Regions from separate parts of the Streptococcus sp. 4094 genome, predicted to be linked through region 1. Evidence: predicted binding sites of a transcription regulator. Region 1 holds the regulator's gene; each other region holds the start of a gene.

Region 1 (6,011 bases):
GTCTTTGCCAATGTCAAAATAAATGTAGGAGAGATTTTAAGTATTGATGAGAAACTTGAAAAGTATACTGAGACGACACATTAGTCTATTGGGCTTTCTGGGAGTCTTGTCAATCTGGCAGTTAGCAGGTTTTCTTAAACTTCTCCCCAAGTTTATCCTGCCGACACCTTTTGAAATTCTCCAGTCCTTTGTTCGTGACAGAGAATTTCTCTGGCACCATAGCTGGGCGACCTTGAGAGTGGCTTTATTGGGACTGATTTTGGGAGTCTTGATTGCCTGTCTCATGGCTGTACTTATGGATAGTTTAACTTGGCTCAATGACCTGATTTACCCTATGATGGTGGTTGTTCAGACCATTCCGACCATTGCCATAGCTCCTATCTTGGTCTTGTGGCTAGGTTATGGGATTCTGCCCAAGATTGTCTTGATTATTTTGACGACAACCTTTCCTATCATCGTCAGTATTTTGGACGGTTTTAGGCATTGCGACAAGGATATGCTGACCTTGTTTAGTCTGATGCGGGCCAAACCTTGGCAAATCCTGTGGCATTTTAAAATTCCAGTCAGTCTGCCTTACTTTTATGCAGGTCTGAGGGTCAGTGTCTCCTACGCCTTTATCACAACAGTGGTATCTGAGTGGTTAGGAGGCTTTGAGGGTCTTGGTGTTTATATGATTCAGTCCAAAAAACTGTTTCAGTATGATACCATGTTCGCTATTATTATTCTGGTATCGATTATCAGCCTTTTGGGTATGAAGCTGGTCGATATTAGTGAAAAATATGTTATTAAATGGAAACGTTCGTAGAATTAGAATGTTTCAAAAAAAGAAAAGAGGAAATTAGAATGAAGAAAACATGGAAAGTGTTTTTAACGCTTGTGACAGTTCTTGTAGCTGTTGTGCTTGTGGCCTGTGGTCAAGGAACTGCTTCTAAGGACAACAAAGAGGCAGAACTCAAGAAAATCGACTTTATCCTAGACTGGACACCAAATACCAACCACACAGGGCTTTATGTTGCCAAGGAAAAAGGTTATTTCAAAGAAGCTGGAGTGGATGTTGATTTGAAATTGCCACCAGAAGAAAGTTCTTCTGACTTGGTTATCAATGGTAAGGCACCATTTGCAGTGTATTTCCAAGACTACATGGCTAAGAAGTTAGAAAAAGGGGCAGGAATTACTGCCGTTGCAGCTATTGTTGAACACAATACATCAGGAATCATCTCACGTAAATCTGACAATGTTACCAGTCCAAAAGACTTGGTTGGGAAGAAATACGGAACTTGGAATGACCCAACTGAACTTGCTATGTTGAAAACCTTAGTAGAATCTCAAGGTGGAGACTTTGAAAAAGTTGAAAAAGTACCAAACAACGACTCAAACTCAATCACACCGATTGCCAATGGCGTCTTTGATGCTGCTTGGATCTACTATGGATGGGACGGAATTCTTGCTAAATCTCAAGGTGTAGATGCTAATTTCATGTACTTGAAAGACTACGTTAAAGAATTTGACTACTATTCACCAGTTATCATCGCAAACAACGACTATCTGAAAGACAATAAAGAAGAAGCTCGTAAAGTCATCCAAGCTATCAAAAAAGGTTACCAATATGCTATGGAGCATCCAGAAGAAGCAGCTGATATCCTCATCAAAAATGCACCTGAACTCAAGGAAAAACGTGACTTTGTCATCGAATCTCAAAAATACTTGTCAAAAGAATACGCAAGCGACAAGGAAAAATGGGGTCAATTTGATGCAGCTCGCTGGAATGCCTTCTACAAATGGGATAAAGAAAATGGTATCCTTAAAGAAGACTTGACAGACAAAGGCTTCACCAACGAATTTGTGAAATAATGACAGAGATTAGACTAGAACACGTCAGTTATGCCTATGGTCAAGAGAGGATTTTAGAGGACATTAACCTGCAGGTGACTTCAGGAGAAGTGGTTTCTATCTTAGGCCCAAGTGGTGTTGGTAAGACTACGCTTTTCAACTTAATTGCGGGGATTTTAGAAGTTCAGTCAGGGAGAATTGTCCTTGATGGTGAAGAAAATCCCAAGGGGCGCGTGAGTTATATGTTGCAAAAGGACTTGCTCTTGGAGCACAAGACGGTGCTTGGTAATATCATTTTGCCCCTCTTGATTCAAAAAGTGGATAAGGCGGAATCTATTGCCCGAGCGGATGACATTCTTGCGACCTTCCAGTTGACAGCTGTACGAGACAAGTATCCCCATGAACTTAGCGGAGGGATGCGTCAGCGTGTGGCCTTGCTTCGAACTTACCTTTTCGGGCACAAGCTCTTTCTCTTAGATGAGGCCTTTAGCGCCTTGGATGAGATGACCAAGATGGAACTCCACGCTTGGTACCTTGAGATTCACAAACAGTTGCAGCTGACAACATTGATTATTACTCATAGTATAGAGGAGGCCCTTAATCTCAGCGACCGCATCTATATCTTGAAAAATCGCCCTGGGCAGATTGTTTCAGAAATTAAACTAGATTGGTCTGAAGATGAGGACAAGGAAGTCCAAAAGATTACCTACAAACGTCAAATCTTAGCAGAATTAGGCTTAGAATAAGTAGAAAAATAGGGAGTTGGTGAAGATTATCCTTTACTAGCGCCCTTTTTCTTTTAAAAATGAGAAAATTTCGGTATAATAGTCAAAGATAGTCAAGGTTTAAAGAGAGAGGTGGGTTTGTAATGAGATTTAAAAATACATCGGATCATATTGAGGCCTACATCAAGGCGATTTTAGATCAATCTGGAATTGTGGAGTTGCAACGGAGTCAGTTGGCGGATACTTTTCAGGTTGTTCCTAGTCAGATTAATTATGTGATCAAGACACGCTTTACGGAAAGTAGAGGCTACTTGGTTGAAAGTAAGCGTGGTGGTGGAGGCTATATTCGGATAGGACGGATTGAGTTTTCGAGTCATCATGAAATGCTCAGGGAGCTGCTTTACTCAATTGGTGAGCGAGTTAGTCAAGAAATTTATGAGGATATTCTGCAGCTTTTGGTTGAGCAGGAATTGATGACCAAGCAGGAGATGAATTTGCTGATGGCAGTAGCTTTGGATCGCGTTCTAGGAGAAGAAGCTCCAGTCCGTCGAGCTAATATGCTACGACAGGTCATACAAGAGATAGATAGAAAAGGGAAGTAAGATGAACTATTCAAAAGCATTGAATGAATGTATCGACAGTGCCTACATGGTTGCTGGCCATTTTGGAGCTCGTTACCTAGAGTCTTGGCACTTGTTGATTGCCATGTCCAATCACAGTTATAGTGTGGCAGGGGCGACTTTAAATGATTATCCATATGAGATGGACCGTTTAGAAGAAGTCGCTTTGGAACTGACTGAAACGGACTATAGCCAGGATGAAACTTTTACGGAGTTGCCGTTCTCCCATCGTTTGCAGGTTCTTTTTGATGAAGCAGAGTATGTAGCGTCAGTGGTCCATGCTAAGGTGCTAGGGACGGAGCACGTCCTTTATGCGATTTTGCATGATGGAAATGCCTTGGCGACTCGTATCTTGGAGAGGGCTGGTTTTTCTTATGAAGACAAGAAAGATCAGGTCAAGATTGCTGCCCTACGTCGAAATCTAGAAGAACGTGCAGGTTGGACTCGTGAAGACCTCAAGGCTTTACGCCAACGCCATCGTACAGTAGCTGATAAGCAAAATTCTATGGCTAATATGATGGGCATGCCACAGACTCCGAGTGGTGGTCTCGAGGATTATACGCATGATTTGACAGAGCAAGCGCGTTCTGGCAAGTTAGAACCAGTCATCGGTCGAGACAAAGAAATATCCCGTATGATTCAAATCTTAAGCCGTAAGACTAAGAATAATCCTGTCTTGGTTGGGGATGCTGGTGTCGGGAAAACTGCTCTGGCGCTTGGTCTTGCCCAGCGTATTGCTAGTGGGGATGTGCCTACGGAAATGGCTAAGATGCGCGTGTTAGAGCTTGATTTGATGAATGTCGTTGCAGGGACACGTTTCCGTGGTGACTTTGAAGAACGCATGAACAATATCATCAAGGATATTGAAGAAGATGGCCAAGTCATCCTCTTTATCGATGAACTCCACACCATCATGGGTTCTGGTAGCGGTATTGATTCAACTTTGGATGCGGCCAATATCTTGAAACCAGCCTTGGCGCGTGGAACTTTGAGAACGGTTGGTGCGACCACTCAGGAAGAATACCAAAAACACATCGAAAAAGATGCGGCCCTTTCTCGTCGATTCGCTAAAGTAACGATTGAAGAACCAAGTGTTGCAGACAGCATGACCATTTTGCAAGGTTTGAAGGCGACTTATGAGAAACATCACCGTGTGCAAATCACAGATGAAGCGGTTGAAATAGCGGTTAAGATGGCTCATCGTTACTTAACCAGTCGCCATTTGCCAGACTCTGCTATCGATCTCTTGGATGAGGCAGCAGCAACAGTGCAAAATAAATCAAAGCATGTAAAAGCAGACGATTCTGACTTGAGTCCAGCTGACAAGGCCTTGATGGATGGCAAGTGGAAACAGGCAGCCCAGCTAATCGCAAAAGAAGAGGAAGTACCTGTCTATAAAGACTTGGTGACAGAGTCTGATATTTTGACCACCTTGAGTCGTTTATCAGGTATTCCAGTCCAAAAACTGACCCAAACGGACGCTAAAAAATACTTGAATCTGGAAGCTGAACTGCACAAACGTGTTATCGGTCAAGATCAAGCTGTTTCAAGCATTAGCCGTGCGATTCGCCGCAACCAGTCAGGGATTCGCAGTCACAAGCGTCCGATTGGTTCCTTTATGTTCCTAGGACCGACAGGTGTCGGTAAGACCGAATTGGCCAAGGCTCTGGCAGAAGTCCTCTTTGATGACGAATCAGCTCTTATCCGTTTTGATATGAGTGAGTATATGGAGAAATTCGCAGCCAGCCGTCTCAATGGCGCTCCTCCGGGCTATGTGGGCTACGAAGAAGGTGGAGAGTTGACCGAGAAGGTTCGCAACAAACCCTATTCCGTTCTCCTCTTTGACGAGGTAGAGAAGGCCCACCCAGATATCTTTAATGTTCTCTTGCAGGTTTTGGACGATGGTGTTTTGACCGATAGCAAGGGACGCAAGGTTGATTTTTCAAATACCATTATCATCATGACGTCAAATCTTGGTGCGACAGCCCTTCGTGATGACAAGACTGTCGGATTTGGGTCTAAGGATATTCGTTTTGATCAGGGAAATATGGAAAAACGCATGTTCGAAGAGCTGAAAAAGGCTTATAGACCTGAGTTTATCAACCGTATTGATGAAAAGGTGGTCTTCCATAGCCTGTCTAGCGAACATATGCAGGAAGTGGTGAAGATTATGGTCAAACCTTTAGTGGCAAGTTTGGCTGAAAAAGGCATTGACTTGAAATTACAAGCTTCCGCACTGAAATTGTTGGCCAATCAAGGATATGACCCAGAGATGGGAGCTCGTCCACTTCGCAGAACCCTACAAACAGAAGTGGAAGACAAGTTGGCAGAACTTCTTCTTAAGGGAGATTTGGTGGCAGGCAGCACACTTAAGATTGGTGTCAAAGCAGGCCAGTTAAAATTTGATATTGTATAAAAGAATAAAAGTATCAGCATCTGACCATAAGTCACAGTGGAGTGATACTCAATGAAAATCAAAGAGCAAACTAGGAAGCTAGCCGCAGGTTGCTCAAAACACTGTTTTGAGGTTGCAGATAGAGATGACGTGGTTTGAAGAGATTTTCGAAGAGTATGAAACTAAAACCTATAGCTTCTAAAGGATCCGTGGTTTTCACTATTCAACCCAAAATTCATATGTTTATTACCCTCCATCGCATTTGTCTTAGAGCGTGTGTAGTAGAAAAAGAGCAGTATTATCTGAAATTTTTATCTTTTCAAAAGAGACCTGTTTCTTTTTTGCCTATTAAATCCGTTCTAGCTGGTATTTGAAAAATCAAACTAAGCTGCAAGATGAATGATTTTCTTGTATTGACGTTGTTGTTGACAAAAAAAGTAG
Region 2 (6,011 bases), on a different contig from region 1:
GATTTTCAGCCTCAATCAAGCGTTGATCAATTACTTTAGGATCCACAAAATTCAAGGTCAAGTTCATCTTAGAACCAGCTTCATCTAGGAGGTCAATGGCCTTGTCAGGCAAGAAGCGATCTTGGATGTAGCGATTGGAAAGAGTTGTAGCTGCTTCAATTGCAGCATCGGTATACTGAACGTGGTGGTAGTCTTCGTATTTCTTTTGAATTCCTTTGAGGATAGTGATTGTTTCTTCCACTGTTGGTTCATCAACTTTGACAGGCTGCATACGACGCTCTAGGGCAGCATCTTTTTCAATGATACGGTATTCATTGAGGGTAGTGGCACCGACCAGTTGCAGTTCCCCACGAGCAAGGGCTGGCTTGAGGATATTTCCTGCATCCATATTGCCATCGCCCGCAGAACCAGCACCAACAATTTCATGGATTTCATCGATAAAGAGGATGATATCTTCACGTTTGCGAATTTCTTCCATGAGTTTTTGCATGCGTTCTTCAAATTGTCCACGAATACCCGTTCCTTGAACCAAGCTAACCACATCCAGACGGATGACTTGTTTACCTTGGAGTTTATGTGGAACATCGCCATCAACAATTTTCTGAGCTAGACCTTCGACAACGGCCGTTTTTCCGACACCTGGTTCGCCAATAAGAACAGGATTATTCTTGGTTCTGCGATTGAGAATCTCAATGACACGGATAATCTCATCATCGCGCCCAATAACGGGATCTATATCTCCACGACGGGCAATTTCAGTTACGTTGATACCAAATTCTTCCAGTAGGCCTTTTTCTTGGCTTGGTAGAGGAGTTTGAGCAGGTCCACGATTTTGAGAACCATAACCGCCGTTTCCACCGTAACCTCCACCTGATTGGGTTGGGGGAATTGGAGGAGTATTGTTAGAAGGCCTGAAATTGTTTAGGTCATTGAAGAAATCACCAAAGGGATCAAAGTCACGATTGTTCAGATCCGTCATACCTTTAAAGAGGCTATTGTTAGGATCTGTCTTGATAATCTTATAGCAGTTTTGACAGAGGTCAATTTGTTTTTGTTTTCCATTGAGATTGGTGTAAAGATGAATTGTTGAGTCGTTAATTTTACAGTTTTGACAAAGCATACATCTACCTCATTTCTTTCTTTATCCTGATCTGTTCAAAGGTCAAAAATAGTCAAATTTCTATACTCTCATTATAACAGGATTGGGGTGTAAAGCAAGTAAAAAGATTGAAGCTTTGAGAAGTTGTTACAATGAAAATTTTTGAGATTTTAGGGAATAAAAAAATCCTATTTGTGAGACAAAAAGGATTTTGGTTAGACATGCAGGGTGTAATCCCAGCTTGTTTTGTATTAGTAAAGGAGTTCGTAAATCTCCATTGCAATCAAATCAATGCTATCAAAAGTATAAGTTTCGCGAGCTTCTACATCACGAAGGGTAAAGATTGATCCATTTTCTTCGTCGTGGCTGTATGCAACTTCTGCAACAACAACTCCTTCGCGTTCAAAATTACGTTTTAAATTTCCGCCGTCTTTTGCCATTGCTTCAAGGCGGTTGATGATTCTAACCAAATGTGATTCCATTTTGATTCTCCTTCATTTCTTATCGTTACTATTTTACCATAAAGGAGGCCAACTTGACTAGAAAAAACTAAGATTTCTCGCTAATTCTACTAGCTTAAAGTTTTTTTGAATAAATCGGATAAAAAGTTTGAATTTTAATTCAATACATGTTATAATCATACAGTATTCTATTTTAGAAAGCAGTGTAACTATGAAATTTTCTTTTTTACCTAAGTATTTACCTTATTTTAACTATGGGGCTGTTGTGACGGTTCTCATTTCTATCTGTGTTGTCTTTTTGGGAACTATTTTGGGTGTTGTCTTGGCTTTTGGGCAACGTTCAAAGTTTAAACCGCTTGTTTGGTTCGCCAACTTGTACGTTTGGATTTTCCGTGGGACACCGATGATGGTTCAGATTATGATTGCCTTTGCCCTTATGCACATCAATGCTCCGACTATTCAGGTTGGAATTTTAGGTGTTGACCTTTCTCGTCTAATTCCAGGGATTTTGATTATCTCTATGAACAGTGGTGCTTATGTTTCTGAGACTGTTCGTGCTGGGATTAATGCGGTTCCAAAAGGTCAGCTAGAGGCTGCCTATTCTTTAGGGATTCGTCCTAAAAATGCGATGCGCTATGTGATTTTGCCACAAGCTATAAAAAATATCTTGCCAGCATTGGGGAACGAATTTATCACTATTATCAAGGATAGTTCCCTCTTATCAGCTATCGGTGTTATGGAGTTATGGAACGGGGCTACAACAGTTTCTACAACAACCTATCTACCTTTAACACCACTTTTATTTGCAGCCTTTTATTACTTGATTATGACTTCTATTTTGACAGTAGCCTTGAAAGCTTTTGAAAAACGTATGGGACAAGGAGATAAGAAATAATGACAGAAACTTTGATAAAAATTGAAAATTTACATAAATCATTTGGAAAAAATGAAGTATTGAAGGGCATCAACCTCGAGATTAAAAGAGGAGAAGTTGTCGTTATCATCGGTCCTTCGGGGAGCGGGAAATCTACCTTGCTTCGCTCTATGAATTTGTTGGAAGAAGCGACTAAAGGGAAGGTTATCTTTGAGGGAGTCGATATTACGGACAAGAAGAATGACCTGTTTGCCATGCGTGAGAAGATGGGCATGGTTTTCCAACAATTTAATCTCTTTCCTAATATGACTGTGATGGAAAATATCACCTTGTCACCTATCAAGACCAAAGGTGAGAGCAAGGCTGTTGCTGAGAAGAGAGCCCAAGAGCTTTTGGAAAAAGTTGGTTTGCCAGATAAGGCAGATGCTTATCCACAGAGTTTGTCAGGTGGCCAGCAACAACGGATTGCCATCGCGCGTGGGTTGGCCATGGAACCTGATGTTTTGCTCTTTGACGAGCCGACTTCAGCTCTGGACCCTGAGATGGTTGGAGAAGTTCTAGCTGTTATGCAAGCCCTTGCCAAGTCAGGAATGACCATGGTTATCGTAACACATGAGATGGGATTTGCCCGTGAGGTGGCAGATCGTGTCATCTTTATGGCAGACGGTGTGGTTGTTGAAGACGGAACACCAGAACAGATTTTTGAACAAACTCAAGAACAACGGACTAAAGACTTCTTGAGTAAGGTTTTATAATCTATTTTAAAATTTCAAGACAAGATTAATGGAAAGCTCGACCCGAGCTTTTTCTTATAGTTTGAAACTATAGGATGACCTAGTCAAGAAGTGTTAGAGCTACATTGTATTTTTTGGTATAATTAAAGATATTTGTAAGAAAAGAGAAGTGATATGACACAGATTATTGATGGGAAAGCTTTAGCGGCCAAATTACAGGGACAGCTGGCTGAAAAGACTGCAAGATTAAAGGAAGAAACAGGTCTAGTGCCTGGTTTGGTAGTGATTTTGGTTGGAGACAATCCAGCCAGCCAAGTCTACGTTCGTAACAAGGAACGTTCTGCCCTTGCGGCAGGATTCCGTAGTGAAGTAGTGCGAGTTCCAGATACCATTACCCAAGCGGAATTATTAGACTTGATTGCCAAATACAATCAAGATCCAGCTTGGCATGGGATTTTGGTCCAGTTGCCATTACCAAAACACATTGATGAAGAGGCGATTCTATTGGCTATTGACCCAGAAAAGGATGTGGATGGTTTCCATCCCTTAAACATGGGGCGTCTCTGGTCTGGTCATCCAGTCATGATTCCTTCGACACCTGCAGGAATTATGGAAATGTTTCATGAATATGGGATTGATTTAGAAGGTAAAAATGCGGTTGTCATCGGTCGTTCAAACATTGTTGGAAAACCCATGGCTCAGCTTCTTTTGGCCAAGAATGCTACAGTGACTTTGACCCATTCACGTACTCATAATCTTGCCAAGGTAGCTGCTAAAGCAGATATTCTTGTAGTAGCAATCGGTCGTGCTAAGTTTGTGACTCCTGATTTTGTGAAACCAGGTGCGGTAGTCATTGACGTTGGGATGAACCGCGATGAAAATGGTAAGCTCTGTGGGGATGTTGATTATGAGGCGGTTGCCCCACTTGCTAGCCACATCACGCCAGTTCCTGGAGGTGTCGGTCCTATGACCATTACTATGCTGATGGAGCAAACCTATCAGGCAGCACTTCGGACATTGGATAGAAAATAAGAGAAAAATCGCTGAAGAGAGTGTATTTTCTATAGCTATATCTGAAATGGCAGAAATGAGTATTAAATTTTAGAAATAAGTTTATAAAAGGAGGTCTGCGCCTCCTTTTTGTTGTATAATGGAGTGAGGTGATTAGATGATTTTAAAAATTTATAATGGGGAATATAGTTTACAATGGGATGGAATATACTACTTAGCACTAATTGATTATCCAAATATTCAAGAGTGGGAATTAGAAAAAATTGCTAAATTTATAGCTTACGAAAAACTTCATAAACGTCAAACAAGTATTGACTGTGCTGATTCTTGTTTAAAAAAAGAAATTTTAGATTACATCTGTCAGCATCCCTTTCTGCCACCATTTACCCCTACAAATAAAATAGTAGCCTCGACTTATGATCTACATAAGAGGTTAGTGACTTCAGACTACTGTAGTCATACTACGACTATAGATGCAGCTATTTCTATCTTTAAAACAGGTCAGCTCTTATCTGCTGTGAAAGCCTTTGGGCGAGATGCTGAGGAGTTGGTTTTGGATAGTAGAAATGCTGCATCGGATCCGATAGATTATTTTGACTATGTCATGTTAGGGTGGTCAAATACAAGTTCTGGTTATCGATTAGCGATGGAGCGTTTATTAGGTCGAGCTCCTTCAGAGAAAGAATTACAAGACAAGTTTATTCCTGGAGTGAGTTTTCATTTTATCTATACAGATTTGATTAAAGTTACTGGTTATATTTTTGATGGCTACCATGTTGCAAAAATTAAGGACATGTTGAATTTATTTAGTGAGTTGTATATTTGTGTTATTCCAACTCATAATAAGAGCCAATTTGAAAATATTATTCCAACTAAAATACAAGATAGGGTGCATTATCTTGACTATGCTGGAGAAGACTTAGAAGAGTGGACTAAGAAAGTCTATCAAGTTGTTTTAAAACAATCAGATAAAGGATAGTTGAGGAAAAAAGGATGAAAGTGATTGATCAAACCTTACTAGAAAAAATTATTATTGAACGTTCTCGTACAAGTCATAAAGGAGACTACGGTCGTCTGCTCTTGCTGGGTGGAACTTATCCTTATGGTGGTGCCATCATCATGGCTGCCTTGGCAGCAGTAAAAAGCGGTGCAGGATTGGTGACTGTTGGAACAGATAGAGAAAATATCCCAGCTTTGCACAGTCATTTACCTGAGGCTATGGCCTTTTCTCTTCAAGACCAGCAATTGTTACAAGAGCAATTGGAGAAGGCAGAAGTTGTCTTGATGGGGCCTGGTTTACGAGACGATGCTTTTGGAGAAGAACTAGTCAAACAGGTCTTTGCTGGCTTAAAAAAGAATCAGATTTTGATTGTAGACGGAGGGGCCTTAACCATCCTTGCTAGGACAAGTTTGTCGTTTCCATCTAACCAGCTTATCCTAACTCCCCACCAAAAAGAATGGGAAAAGTTGTCTGGTATTACGATTGAAAAGCAAAACGAAGATGCAACGACTAGTACCCTAACTTCCTTCCCTCAAGGAACAATTTTGGTGGAGAAAGGTCCAGCTACTCGTATTTGGCAAGCTGGCCAATCTGATTATTACCAGTTACAGGTTGGCGGTCCCTATCAGGCGACTGGGGGAATGGGAGATACGCTTGCTGGGATGATTGCAGGATTTGCAGGCCAATTCCGACAGGCCAGTCTCTACGAACGTGTGACAGTAGCGACCCATCTTCATTCAGCTATTGCCCAAGAACTAGCTCAAGAACATTATGTGGTCTTGCCAACGGAGATTAGTAATTGTCTTCCTAAAGTAATGAAAAGATATGTCTA
Region 3 (6,011 bases), on a different contig from region 1:
AATCAATTTTCAATTTTTCTAAAGGGAGACTTTGAATAGATTCTTGATAAAAAATCACGTGTATACGGTCATAAAGATAGTGTTCTCCAAACGGGTTTTCTTGGACAATTTTTTTAAAATCACTTTTATTCTTGATAACCATTTTTAAGTCGGCCCCAATTTTTTCCTTTATCAGAGTATGAACACGTTCTCGTATTTCTTCGAGAGCTAAGTTACTTTCAAGAATAATATTTCCACTTTGAATATAAGTTCGAACTTGTTGAAAACCAGCTTCTGTCAAGATATCTACTAGATAAGACATTTTAGGGATAGCATTTTTTCCATTAGGAGTAACTCCCCTTAACAAGATAATATGTTCCAAAGGACTTCCTTTCTTTTGGGGCTGATTTAGCCATTGAATAATTTAGATTTAGATTGGGTTTGATCCCGCCACCCAGCCGGTACAGAGGGCTGAAGTGATATTAAACCCACCCGTGTGGGCATTGATATCCATGACCTCGCCAGCAAAGTGGAGGCCAGGTACCAGCTTACTTTCAAGGGTTTTAGGGTTGATTTCCTTAAGACTGACGCCACCCTTGGTGACAAAGGACTTGGCAAGGGACATTTTTCCGGTCACAGGGATTTTGAGGGCCTTAATAGACTGGAGAAGTTGTTCTCGTTCCTTTTCAGTCAGTTGTTTGACTTTTTCAGGATAGCTTTGCACAAAAAATTCTGCCAAGCGTTCTGGAAGCAAAGTTTTTAAGGCATTTTTTAGAGATTTTTCCCTATTTTCTTCTAGAAATGCAACCAAGTCATTTTCAGAAAGTTGAGGCAAAACATCGAGTGAGAGAACCTCTCCGCCCTTGACAAAGCTAGACATACGCAGAGCAGCAGGGCCTGACAAACCAAAGTGGGTAAAGAGCAAATCGTGAGTGATGACATGCTTACCATAGCTTAGGGTCACATCGTCCAGCGAAATACCCTGCAAAGCCTTGTGTGGAAAATCTGTCAACAAAGGACTTTCAGCTGCCTCAAGCTCGGTAATGGTGTGCTTAAAATGACGGGCAATCTCATGACCAAAACCAGTCGAACCAGTAGAAGGATAGGATTTACCACCTGTTGTGACAATGAGTTTCTCACAAGTGAAGGTTTGGTCTGCGGACTTAAGGACAAACTGGTTGTCGATTTTTTTAACCGAAACAATTTCGGTTTGAGTGGCAACTTGGCCGCCTAGCTCAGTGATTTTCTTTTCTAAAGCCTCGATAATGGTTCGTGATTTGTCACTGGCCGGAAAGACGCGTCCGTGGTCTTCGACCTTAAGTTTAACACCATTTTCTGTAAAAAAGTTAATGATATCATGGTTATCAAACTGGGAGAAGACACTGTAGAGAAAGCGCCCATTTCCAGGGATGCCAGCTAGCAGGTCGTCCAAGCTACCATTGTTGGTTACATTGCAACGACCACCACCAGTACCAGCTAATTTTTTTCCGAGTTTCCGATTTTTTTCGATGAGGAGGGTTTTCTGTCCATAAAAGCTACTGGAAATCGTAGCCATCATACCAGCAGGTCCCCCACCGATAACAATAGTATCAAAATGTTTCATAGCTCTATTGTACCACAAAAAAACAAGAGATGAAGGTCACCTCTTGTCAAGAATGCAATTAATCAATTTCATATCCCATCAGCAAACCACCATCTTCTGCATAGAAACTGCAGAGACCAGAGGTTGGTAGAATTTTAATATCCGCCTGTGGGAAATTTTCACGAATTCGCTCTGAAAGCTGTTGGCAACATTTCTCGTTATTGCGTTGGGCCATGACAATACGGCCACCAGCATAACCAGCTTTTATTAACTCTTCATAGGCTGCCTGAATCGATTTCTTTGGTCCTCTTGCTTTTTGTAGCAATTCGAGAGTTCCAGTTTCACTAGCTTCTCCGACCATACGGATATTTAGAAGGCCAACGACTGTACCGATAAGCTTGCTCAAACGGCCGTTTTTTACCAAGTTATCGACCTTTGCTAGAACAAAGAGCAACTTGGTTTTTTCTTGATAGGCAGTGATAGTTTCAACCACTTCTTCAAAAGATAGGCCCTGGTCAATCAAGTCATTTAATTTTTCTACAAGCAAGTCAACTTCACCGCCAGCAGACAAACTATCAATTACATGAATTTTAGTGTCAGGATGTTCTTCCAGATAAATATTCTTGGCCAGTTGCGCACTATTGTGACTACCAGAAAGAGTACCTGTGATGGTTACTAGGAAAATGTTTTTGGCACCTTCAAATGCCCGCAAATAATCATCTGGGCTTGGACAAGCTGATTTTGAAGCTTCTGCGGTTGCATACATGGTTTCCATCATTTGGTCAATATCAAGACAGGCATCATCAACAAAGACCTGATCAGCTACTTGAATGGTTAAGGGGACGCTTACAAAGGTTGTGTCAATAGCTGGTGTTGCCAGCTGACGATAATCACAACCAGAGTCAGCAATAATCTTCCAAGTCATAGAAATTCTCCATCTTTGTCAGTTATACATTGACAAAGGTTCTGTCTTTTTTTACAATTATATCATGAAAACCCTTGAAACAAAAGCCTCATCCGTCTGTTGTGACAAGTAGAAAGAAAATGTTATGTCTGAACGTAGAATCTCTGAAAAGTCTCTTGAAAATCTCAGAAAATCAAACCAAGAATCCAATTTATTAACCAGAGAAGCCATTGAAACAGCCCTCTTACAACTCTTGGAAAAAAAGGACTTGACCAAGATTAGTATTTCTGAATTGGTCAAACGTGCAGGCGTTTCGCGTGCAGCCTTTTATCGCAATTATGATTCCAAAGAGGAGATTTTAGAAAGCGTCTTTAAACGAACTGTCCACAATATTATGAAACAGCTGCATCATTACGATTTAAAGACAGACCTTTATCTGGTCTGGGTTCACCTTTTCCGAGAAGCAAGAAAGGAAGCCAGAGTGATTCAACTGGCCTTGGATTACCATTTAGAAAAAATCTTTGTCCAAGCCATGCAGGAATTTTTAGAAAAATACCATGGAAAATCAAAAGGTGTCAGCTCTTATCTTCATTCCTTTTGGAGCTCGGCCATCGTCTCTGTTCTTTTAAAATGGATCAAGGATGGCATGAAGGTACCTGCTGAAAAGATAGCGGATTTACGGTTACCATTTTTTAAAAAATAGAGAAAAAGGAGAAGAGATATGACTGAAAAAAGACTAGCATGGGATGAGTATTTTGCAGCCCAAGCCCTACTAATTGCCAATCGATCCACTTGTAAACGTGCCAAAGTGGGTGCGATTCTGGTAAAAGATAATAAGGTTATTTCCACTGGTTACAATGGTTCGGTATCAGGAACCGAGCATTGTATTGACCACGAATGTCTAGTCATTGAAGGACACTGTGTTCGCACCCTTCATGCTGAGGTCAATGCTATCCTTCAAGGTGCAGAACGTGGTGTTCCTAAAGGCTTTACAGCCTATGTAACCCATTTTCCTTGTCTGAACTGTACAAAACAATTGCTGCAGGTTGGTTGCAAGCGCGTGGTTTATATTAACCAGTATCGAATGGACGACTATGCCCAATACCTTTATCAAGAAAAGGGAACAGAATTAACCCATTTACCACTTGAGACAGTACAGGCAGCTCTTAAAGAGGCAGATCTAATGTAAAAATTATCAAAAATAAATGGTTTAGAAAGATTTTTAAACCGTTTTTTGGTATAATAAGAAGAATAAATTGAAAGAAGGAATTCCAAAAATGGGAAAAATTGAAGTTATTAATCACCCGCTGATTCAACACAAATTGTCAATCTTGCGTCGTACAGATACTTCTACAAAAGCTTTTCGTGAGCTAGTAGATGAGATTGCAATGTTGATGGGGTATGAAGTACTTCGTGATCTTCCACTAGAAGATGTGGAGATCGAAACACCAATCACAAAAACAGTTCAAAAACAATTGGCAGGTAAGAAATTGGCCATCGTTCCAATCTTGCGTGCAGGTATCGGGATGGTTGATGGTCTCTTGAGCTTGGTTCCAGCTGCTAAAGTTGGTCACATTGGTATGTACCGTGATGAAGAAACGCTTCAACCAGTTGAATACTTGGTGAAATTGCCTGAGGACATTAACCAACGTCAAATTTTTGTAGTAGACCCAATGTTGGCAACAGGTGGATCAGCAATCTTGGCCGTTGACTCACTTAAAAAACGTGGTGCATCAAATATTAAATTTGTCTGCCTTGTATCTGCTCCAGAAGGTGTAAAAGCCCTTCAAGAAGCTCATCCGGATGTAGAAATCTTTACAGCAGCCTTGGATGAACGCTTGAACGAACACGGTTACATCGTTCCAGGTCTTGGAGATGCTGGGGACCGCTTGTTCGGTACGAAATAAGATCGAAAAGAAGAATGACTTGGAAAAGAAGTTCCAGTCACGAAAGGAGGTTGAGTTTTTGTTTCTGTCTAATGAAAACAGAGCAAAAATTTGACCTTTTTTGACCAAGATATTATAATAGTCTTATCTTCTGTCATTTGACCAACAAAAATAAAACTCAAAAGGAGAAATGAATGATTCCTGTAGTTATTGAACAAACAAGCCGTGGAGAACGTTCTTACGATATTTACTCACGTCTTCTTAAAGACCGCATCATTATGCTGACAGGTCCCGTTGAAGACAATATGGCCAACTCTGTTATTGCCCAATTGCTTTTCTTGGATGCCCAAGATAGTACAAAAGATATTTACCTTTATGTCAATACACCTGGTGGTTCTGTTTCAGCTGGTTTGGCAATCGTTGATACTATGAACTTTATCAAGGCAGATGTCCAAACCATCGTTATGGGAATGGCTGCATCTATGGGGACTGTTATTGCATCAAGTGGAGCAAAAGGCAAGCGTTTCATGCTTCCAAATGCAGAGTATATGATTCACCAACCGATGGGTGGTACAGGTGGTGGTACTCAACAAACCGATATGGCGATCGCTGCAGAACACTTGCTTAAAACTCGTAATACCTTGGAAAAAATCTTGGCTGAAAATTCAGGTCAGTCAATCGAAAAAGTCCATGCAGATGCAGAACGCGATAACTGGATGAGTGCCCAAGAAACACTCGAATATGGCTTTATTGATGAAATCATGGCCAACAATTCATTGAACTAATGATGATAGAAGGCAAACTCGACTGGGTTTGCTTTTTTTGGTATAATAGGGAGAGATTTCTTAGAAAGAGGATTTATCATGTTTGAAAAAGTCAATCGATCTGGCTTGATTATCTATCTTTACTATAATCGTGATGCCAAAAAACTGCAGGATTATGGAGATATTACCTATCATTCCAAGAAACATCGTTACTTACAACTTTATGTTCCAACTCAAGAAGTGGAGCAATTGGTCGGGCGCTTGAGCAAGGAAAAGTTTATCAAAAAAGTCAGAGTTTGTCATATCCAAGAACTGGAAACACCCTTTGTGGGCAACCTTTACCGAGAAGAAAACGTTATCAGATAAAAATTTAAAGAAAAGTGTTGACAATTTTCTGATAATTCGGTATATTCTTAACAGACTATTTAAGAAATAAGGAGACAAAAAAGATGAAGAAAAAATTTGCCCTATCGTTTGTGGCGCTTGCAAGTGTAGCACTTCTTGCAGCCTGTGGAGAAGTGAAGTCTGGAGCAGTCAACACTGCTGGTAACTCAGTAGAGGAAAAGACAATTAAAATCGGATTTAACTTCGAAGAAACTGGTGCCGTAGCTGCCTACGGAACATCTGAACAAAAAGGTGCCCAACTTGCTGTTGACGAAATCAATGCAGCAGGTGGTATCGATGGAAAACAAATCGAAGTAGTCGATAAAGATAACAAGTCTGAAACAGCAGAGGCTGCTTCAGTAACAACTAACCTTGTAACCCAATCTAAGGTATCAGCAATCGTAGGACCTGCGACATCTGGTGCAACTGCAGCTGCGGTAGCGAATGCTACAAAAGCAGGTGTCCCATTGATCTCACCAAGTGCGACTCAAGATGGATTGACTAAAGGTCAA

Evidence for each region. The regulator CtsR, encoded in region 1, represses protease genes until heat stress. The targets are predictions, from matches to a motif close to TTGGTCAAAAAAGGTCAAANA.
Region 2: HT721_RS00400 (ATP-dependent Clp protease ATP-binding subunit) is a predicted target of CtsR. The motif match lies at 1,159-1,179, and genes of this name have one in related genera.
Region 3: clpP (ATP-dependent Clp protease proteolytic subunit ClpP) is a predicted target of CtsR. The motif match lies at 4,460-4,480, and genes of this name have one in related genera.

The regions. Positions count from the first base shown of each region.
Region 1 covers NZ_VMMI01000011.1:65,023-71,033, reverse strand. The annotation lists gene HT721_RS03510 (thiamine-binding protein) at 1-84, shown strand, start outside; gene HT721_RS03505 (ABC transporter permease) at 47-805, shown strand; gene HT721_RS03500 (ABC transporter substrate-binding protein) at 844-1,851, shown strand; gene HT721_RS03495 (ABC transporter ATP-binding protein) at 1,851-2,576, shown strand; gene HT721_RS03490 (CtsR family transcriptional regulator) at 2,699-3,157, shown strand; gene HT721_RS03485 (ATP-dependent Clp protease ATP-binding subunit) at 3,159-5,591, shown strand.
Region 2 covers NZ_VMMI01000003.1:13,524-19,534, reverse strand. The annotation lists gene HT721_RS00400 (ATP-dependent Clp protease ATP-binding subunit) at 1-1,120, opposite strand, end outside; gene HT721_RS00395 (DUF1797 family protein) at 1,351-1,581, opposite strand; gene HT721_RS00390 (amino acid ABC transporter permease) at 1,772-2,455, shown strand; gene HT721_RS00385 (amino acid ABC transporter ATP-binding protein) at 2,455-3,189, shown strand; gene HT721_RS00380 (bifunctional methylenetetrahydrofolate dehydrogenase/methenyltetrahydrofolate cyclohydrolase) at 3,343-4,200, shown strand; gene HT721_RS00375 (phosphate ABC transporter ATPase) at 4,337-5,158, shown strand; gene HT721_RS00370 (NAD(P)H-hydrate dehydratase) at 5,173-6,011, shown strand, end outside.
Region 3 covers NZ_VMMI01000034.1:81,350-87,360, forward strand. The annotation lists gene HT721_RS08315 (DUF1697 domain-containing protein) at 1-361, opposite strand, end outside; gene HT721_RS08320 (NAD(P)/FAD-dependent oxidoreductase) at 410-1,582, opposite strand; gene HT721_RS08325 (DegV family protein) at 1,641-2,486, opposite strand; gene HT721_RS08330 (TetR/AcrR family transcriptional regulator) at 2,611-3,168, shown strand; gene HT721_RS08335 (cytidine/deoxycytidylate deaminase family protein) at 3,187-3,654, shown strand; gene upp (uracil phosphoribosyltransferase) at 3,743-4,372, shown strand; gene clpP (ATP-dependent Clp protease proteolytic subunit ClpP) at 4,546-5,136, shown strand; gene HT721_RS08350 (YlbG family protein) at 5,215-5,481, shown strand; gene HT721_RS08355 (ABC transporter substrate-binding protein) at 5,565-6,011, shown strand, end outside.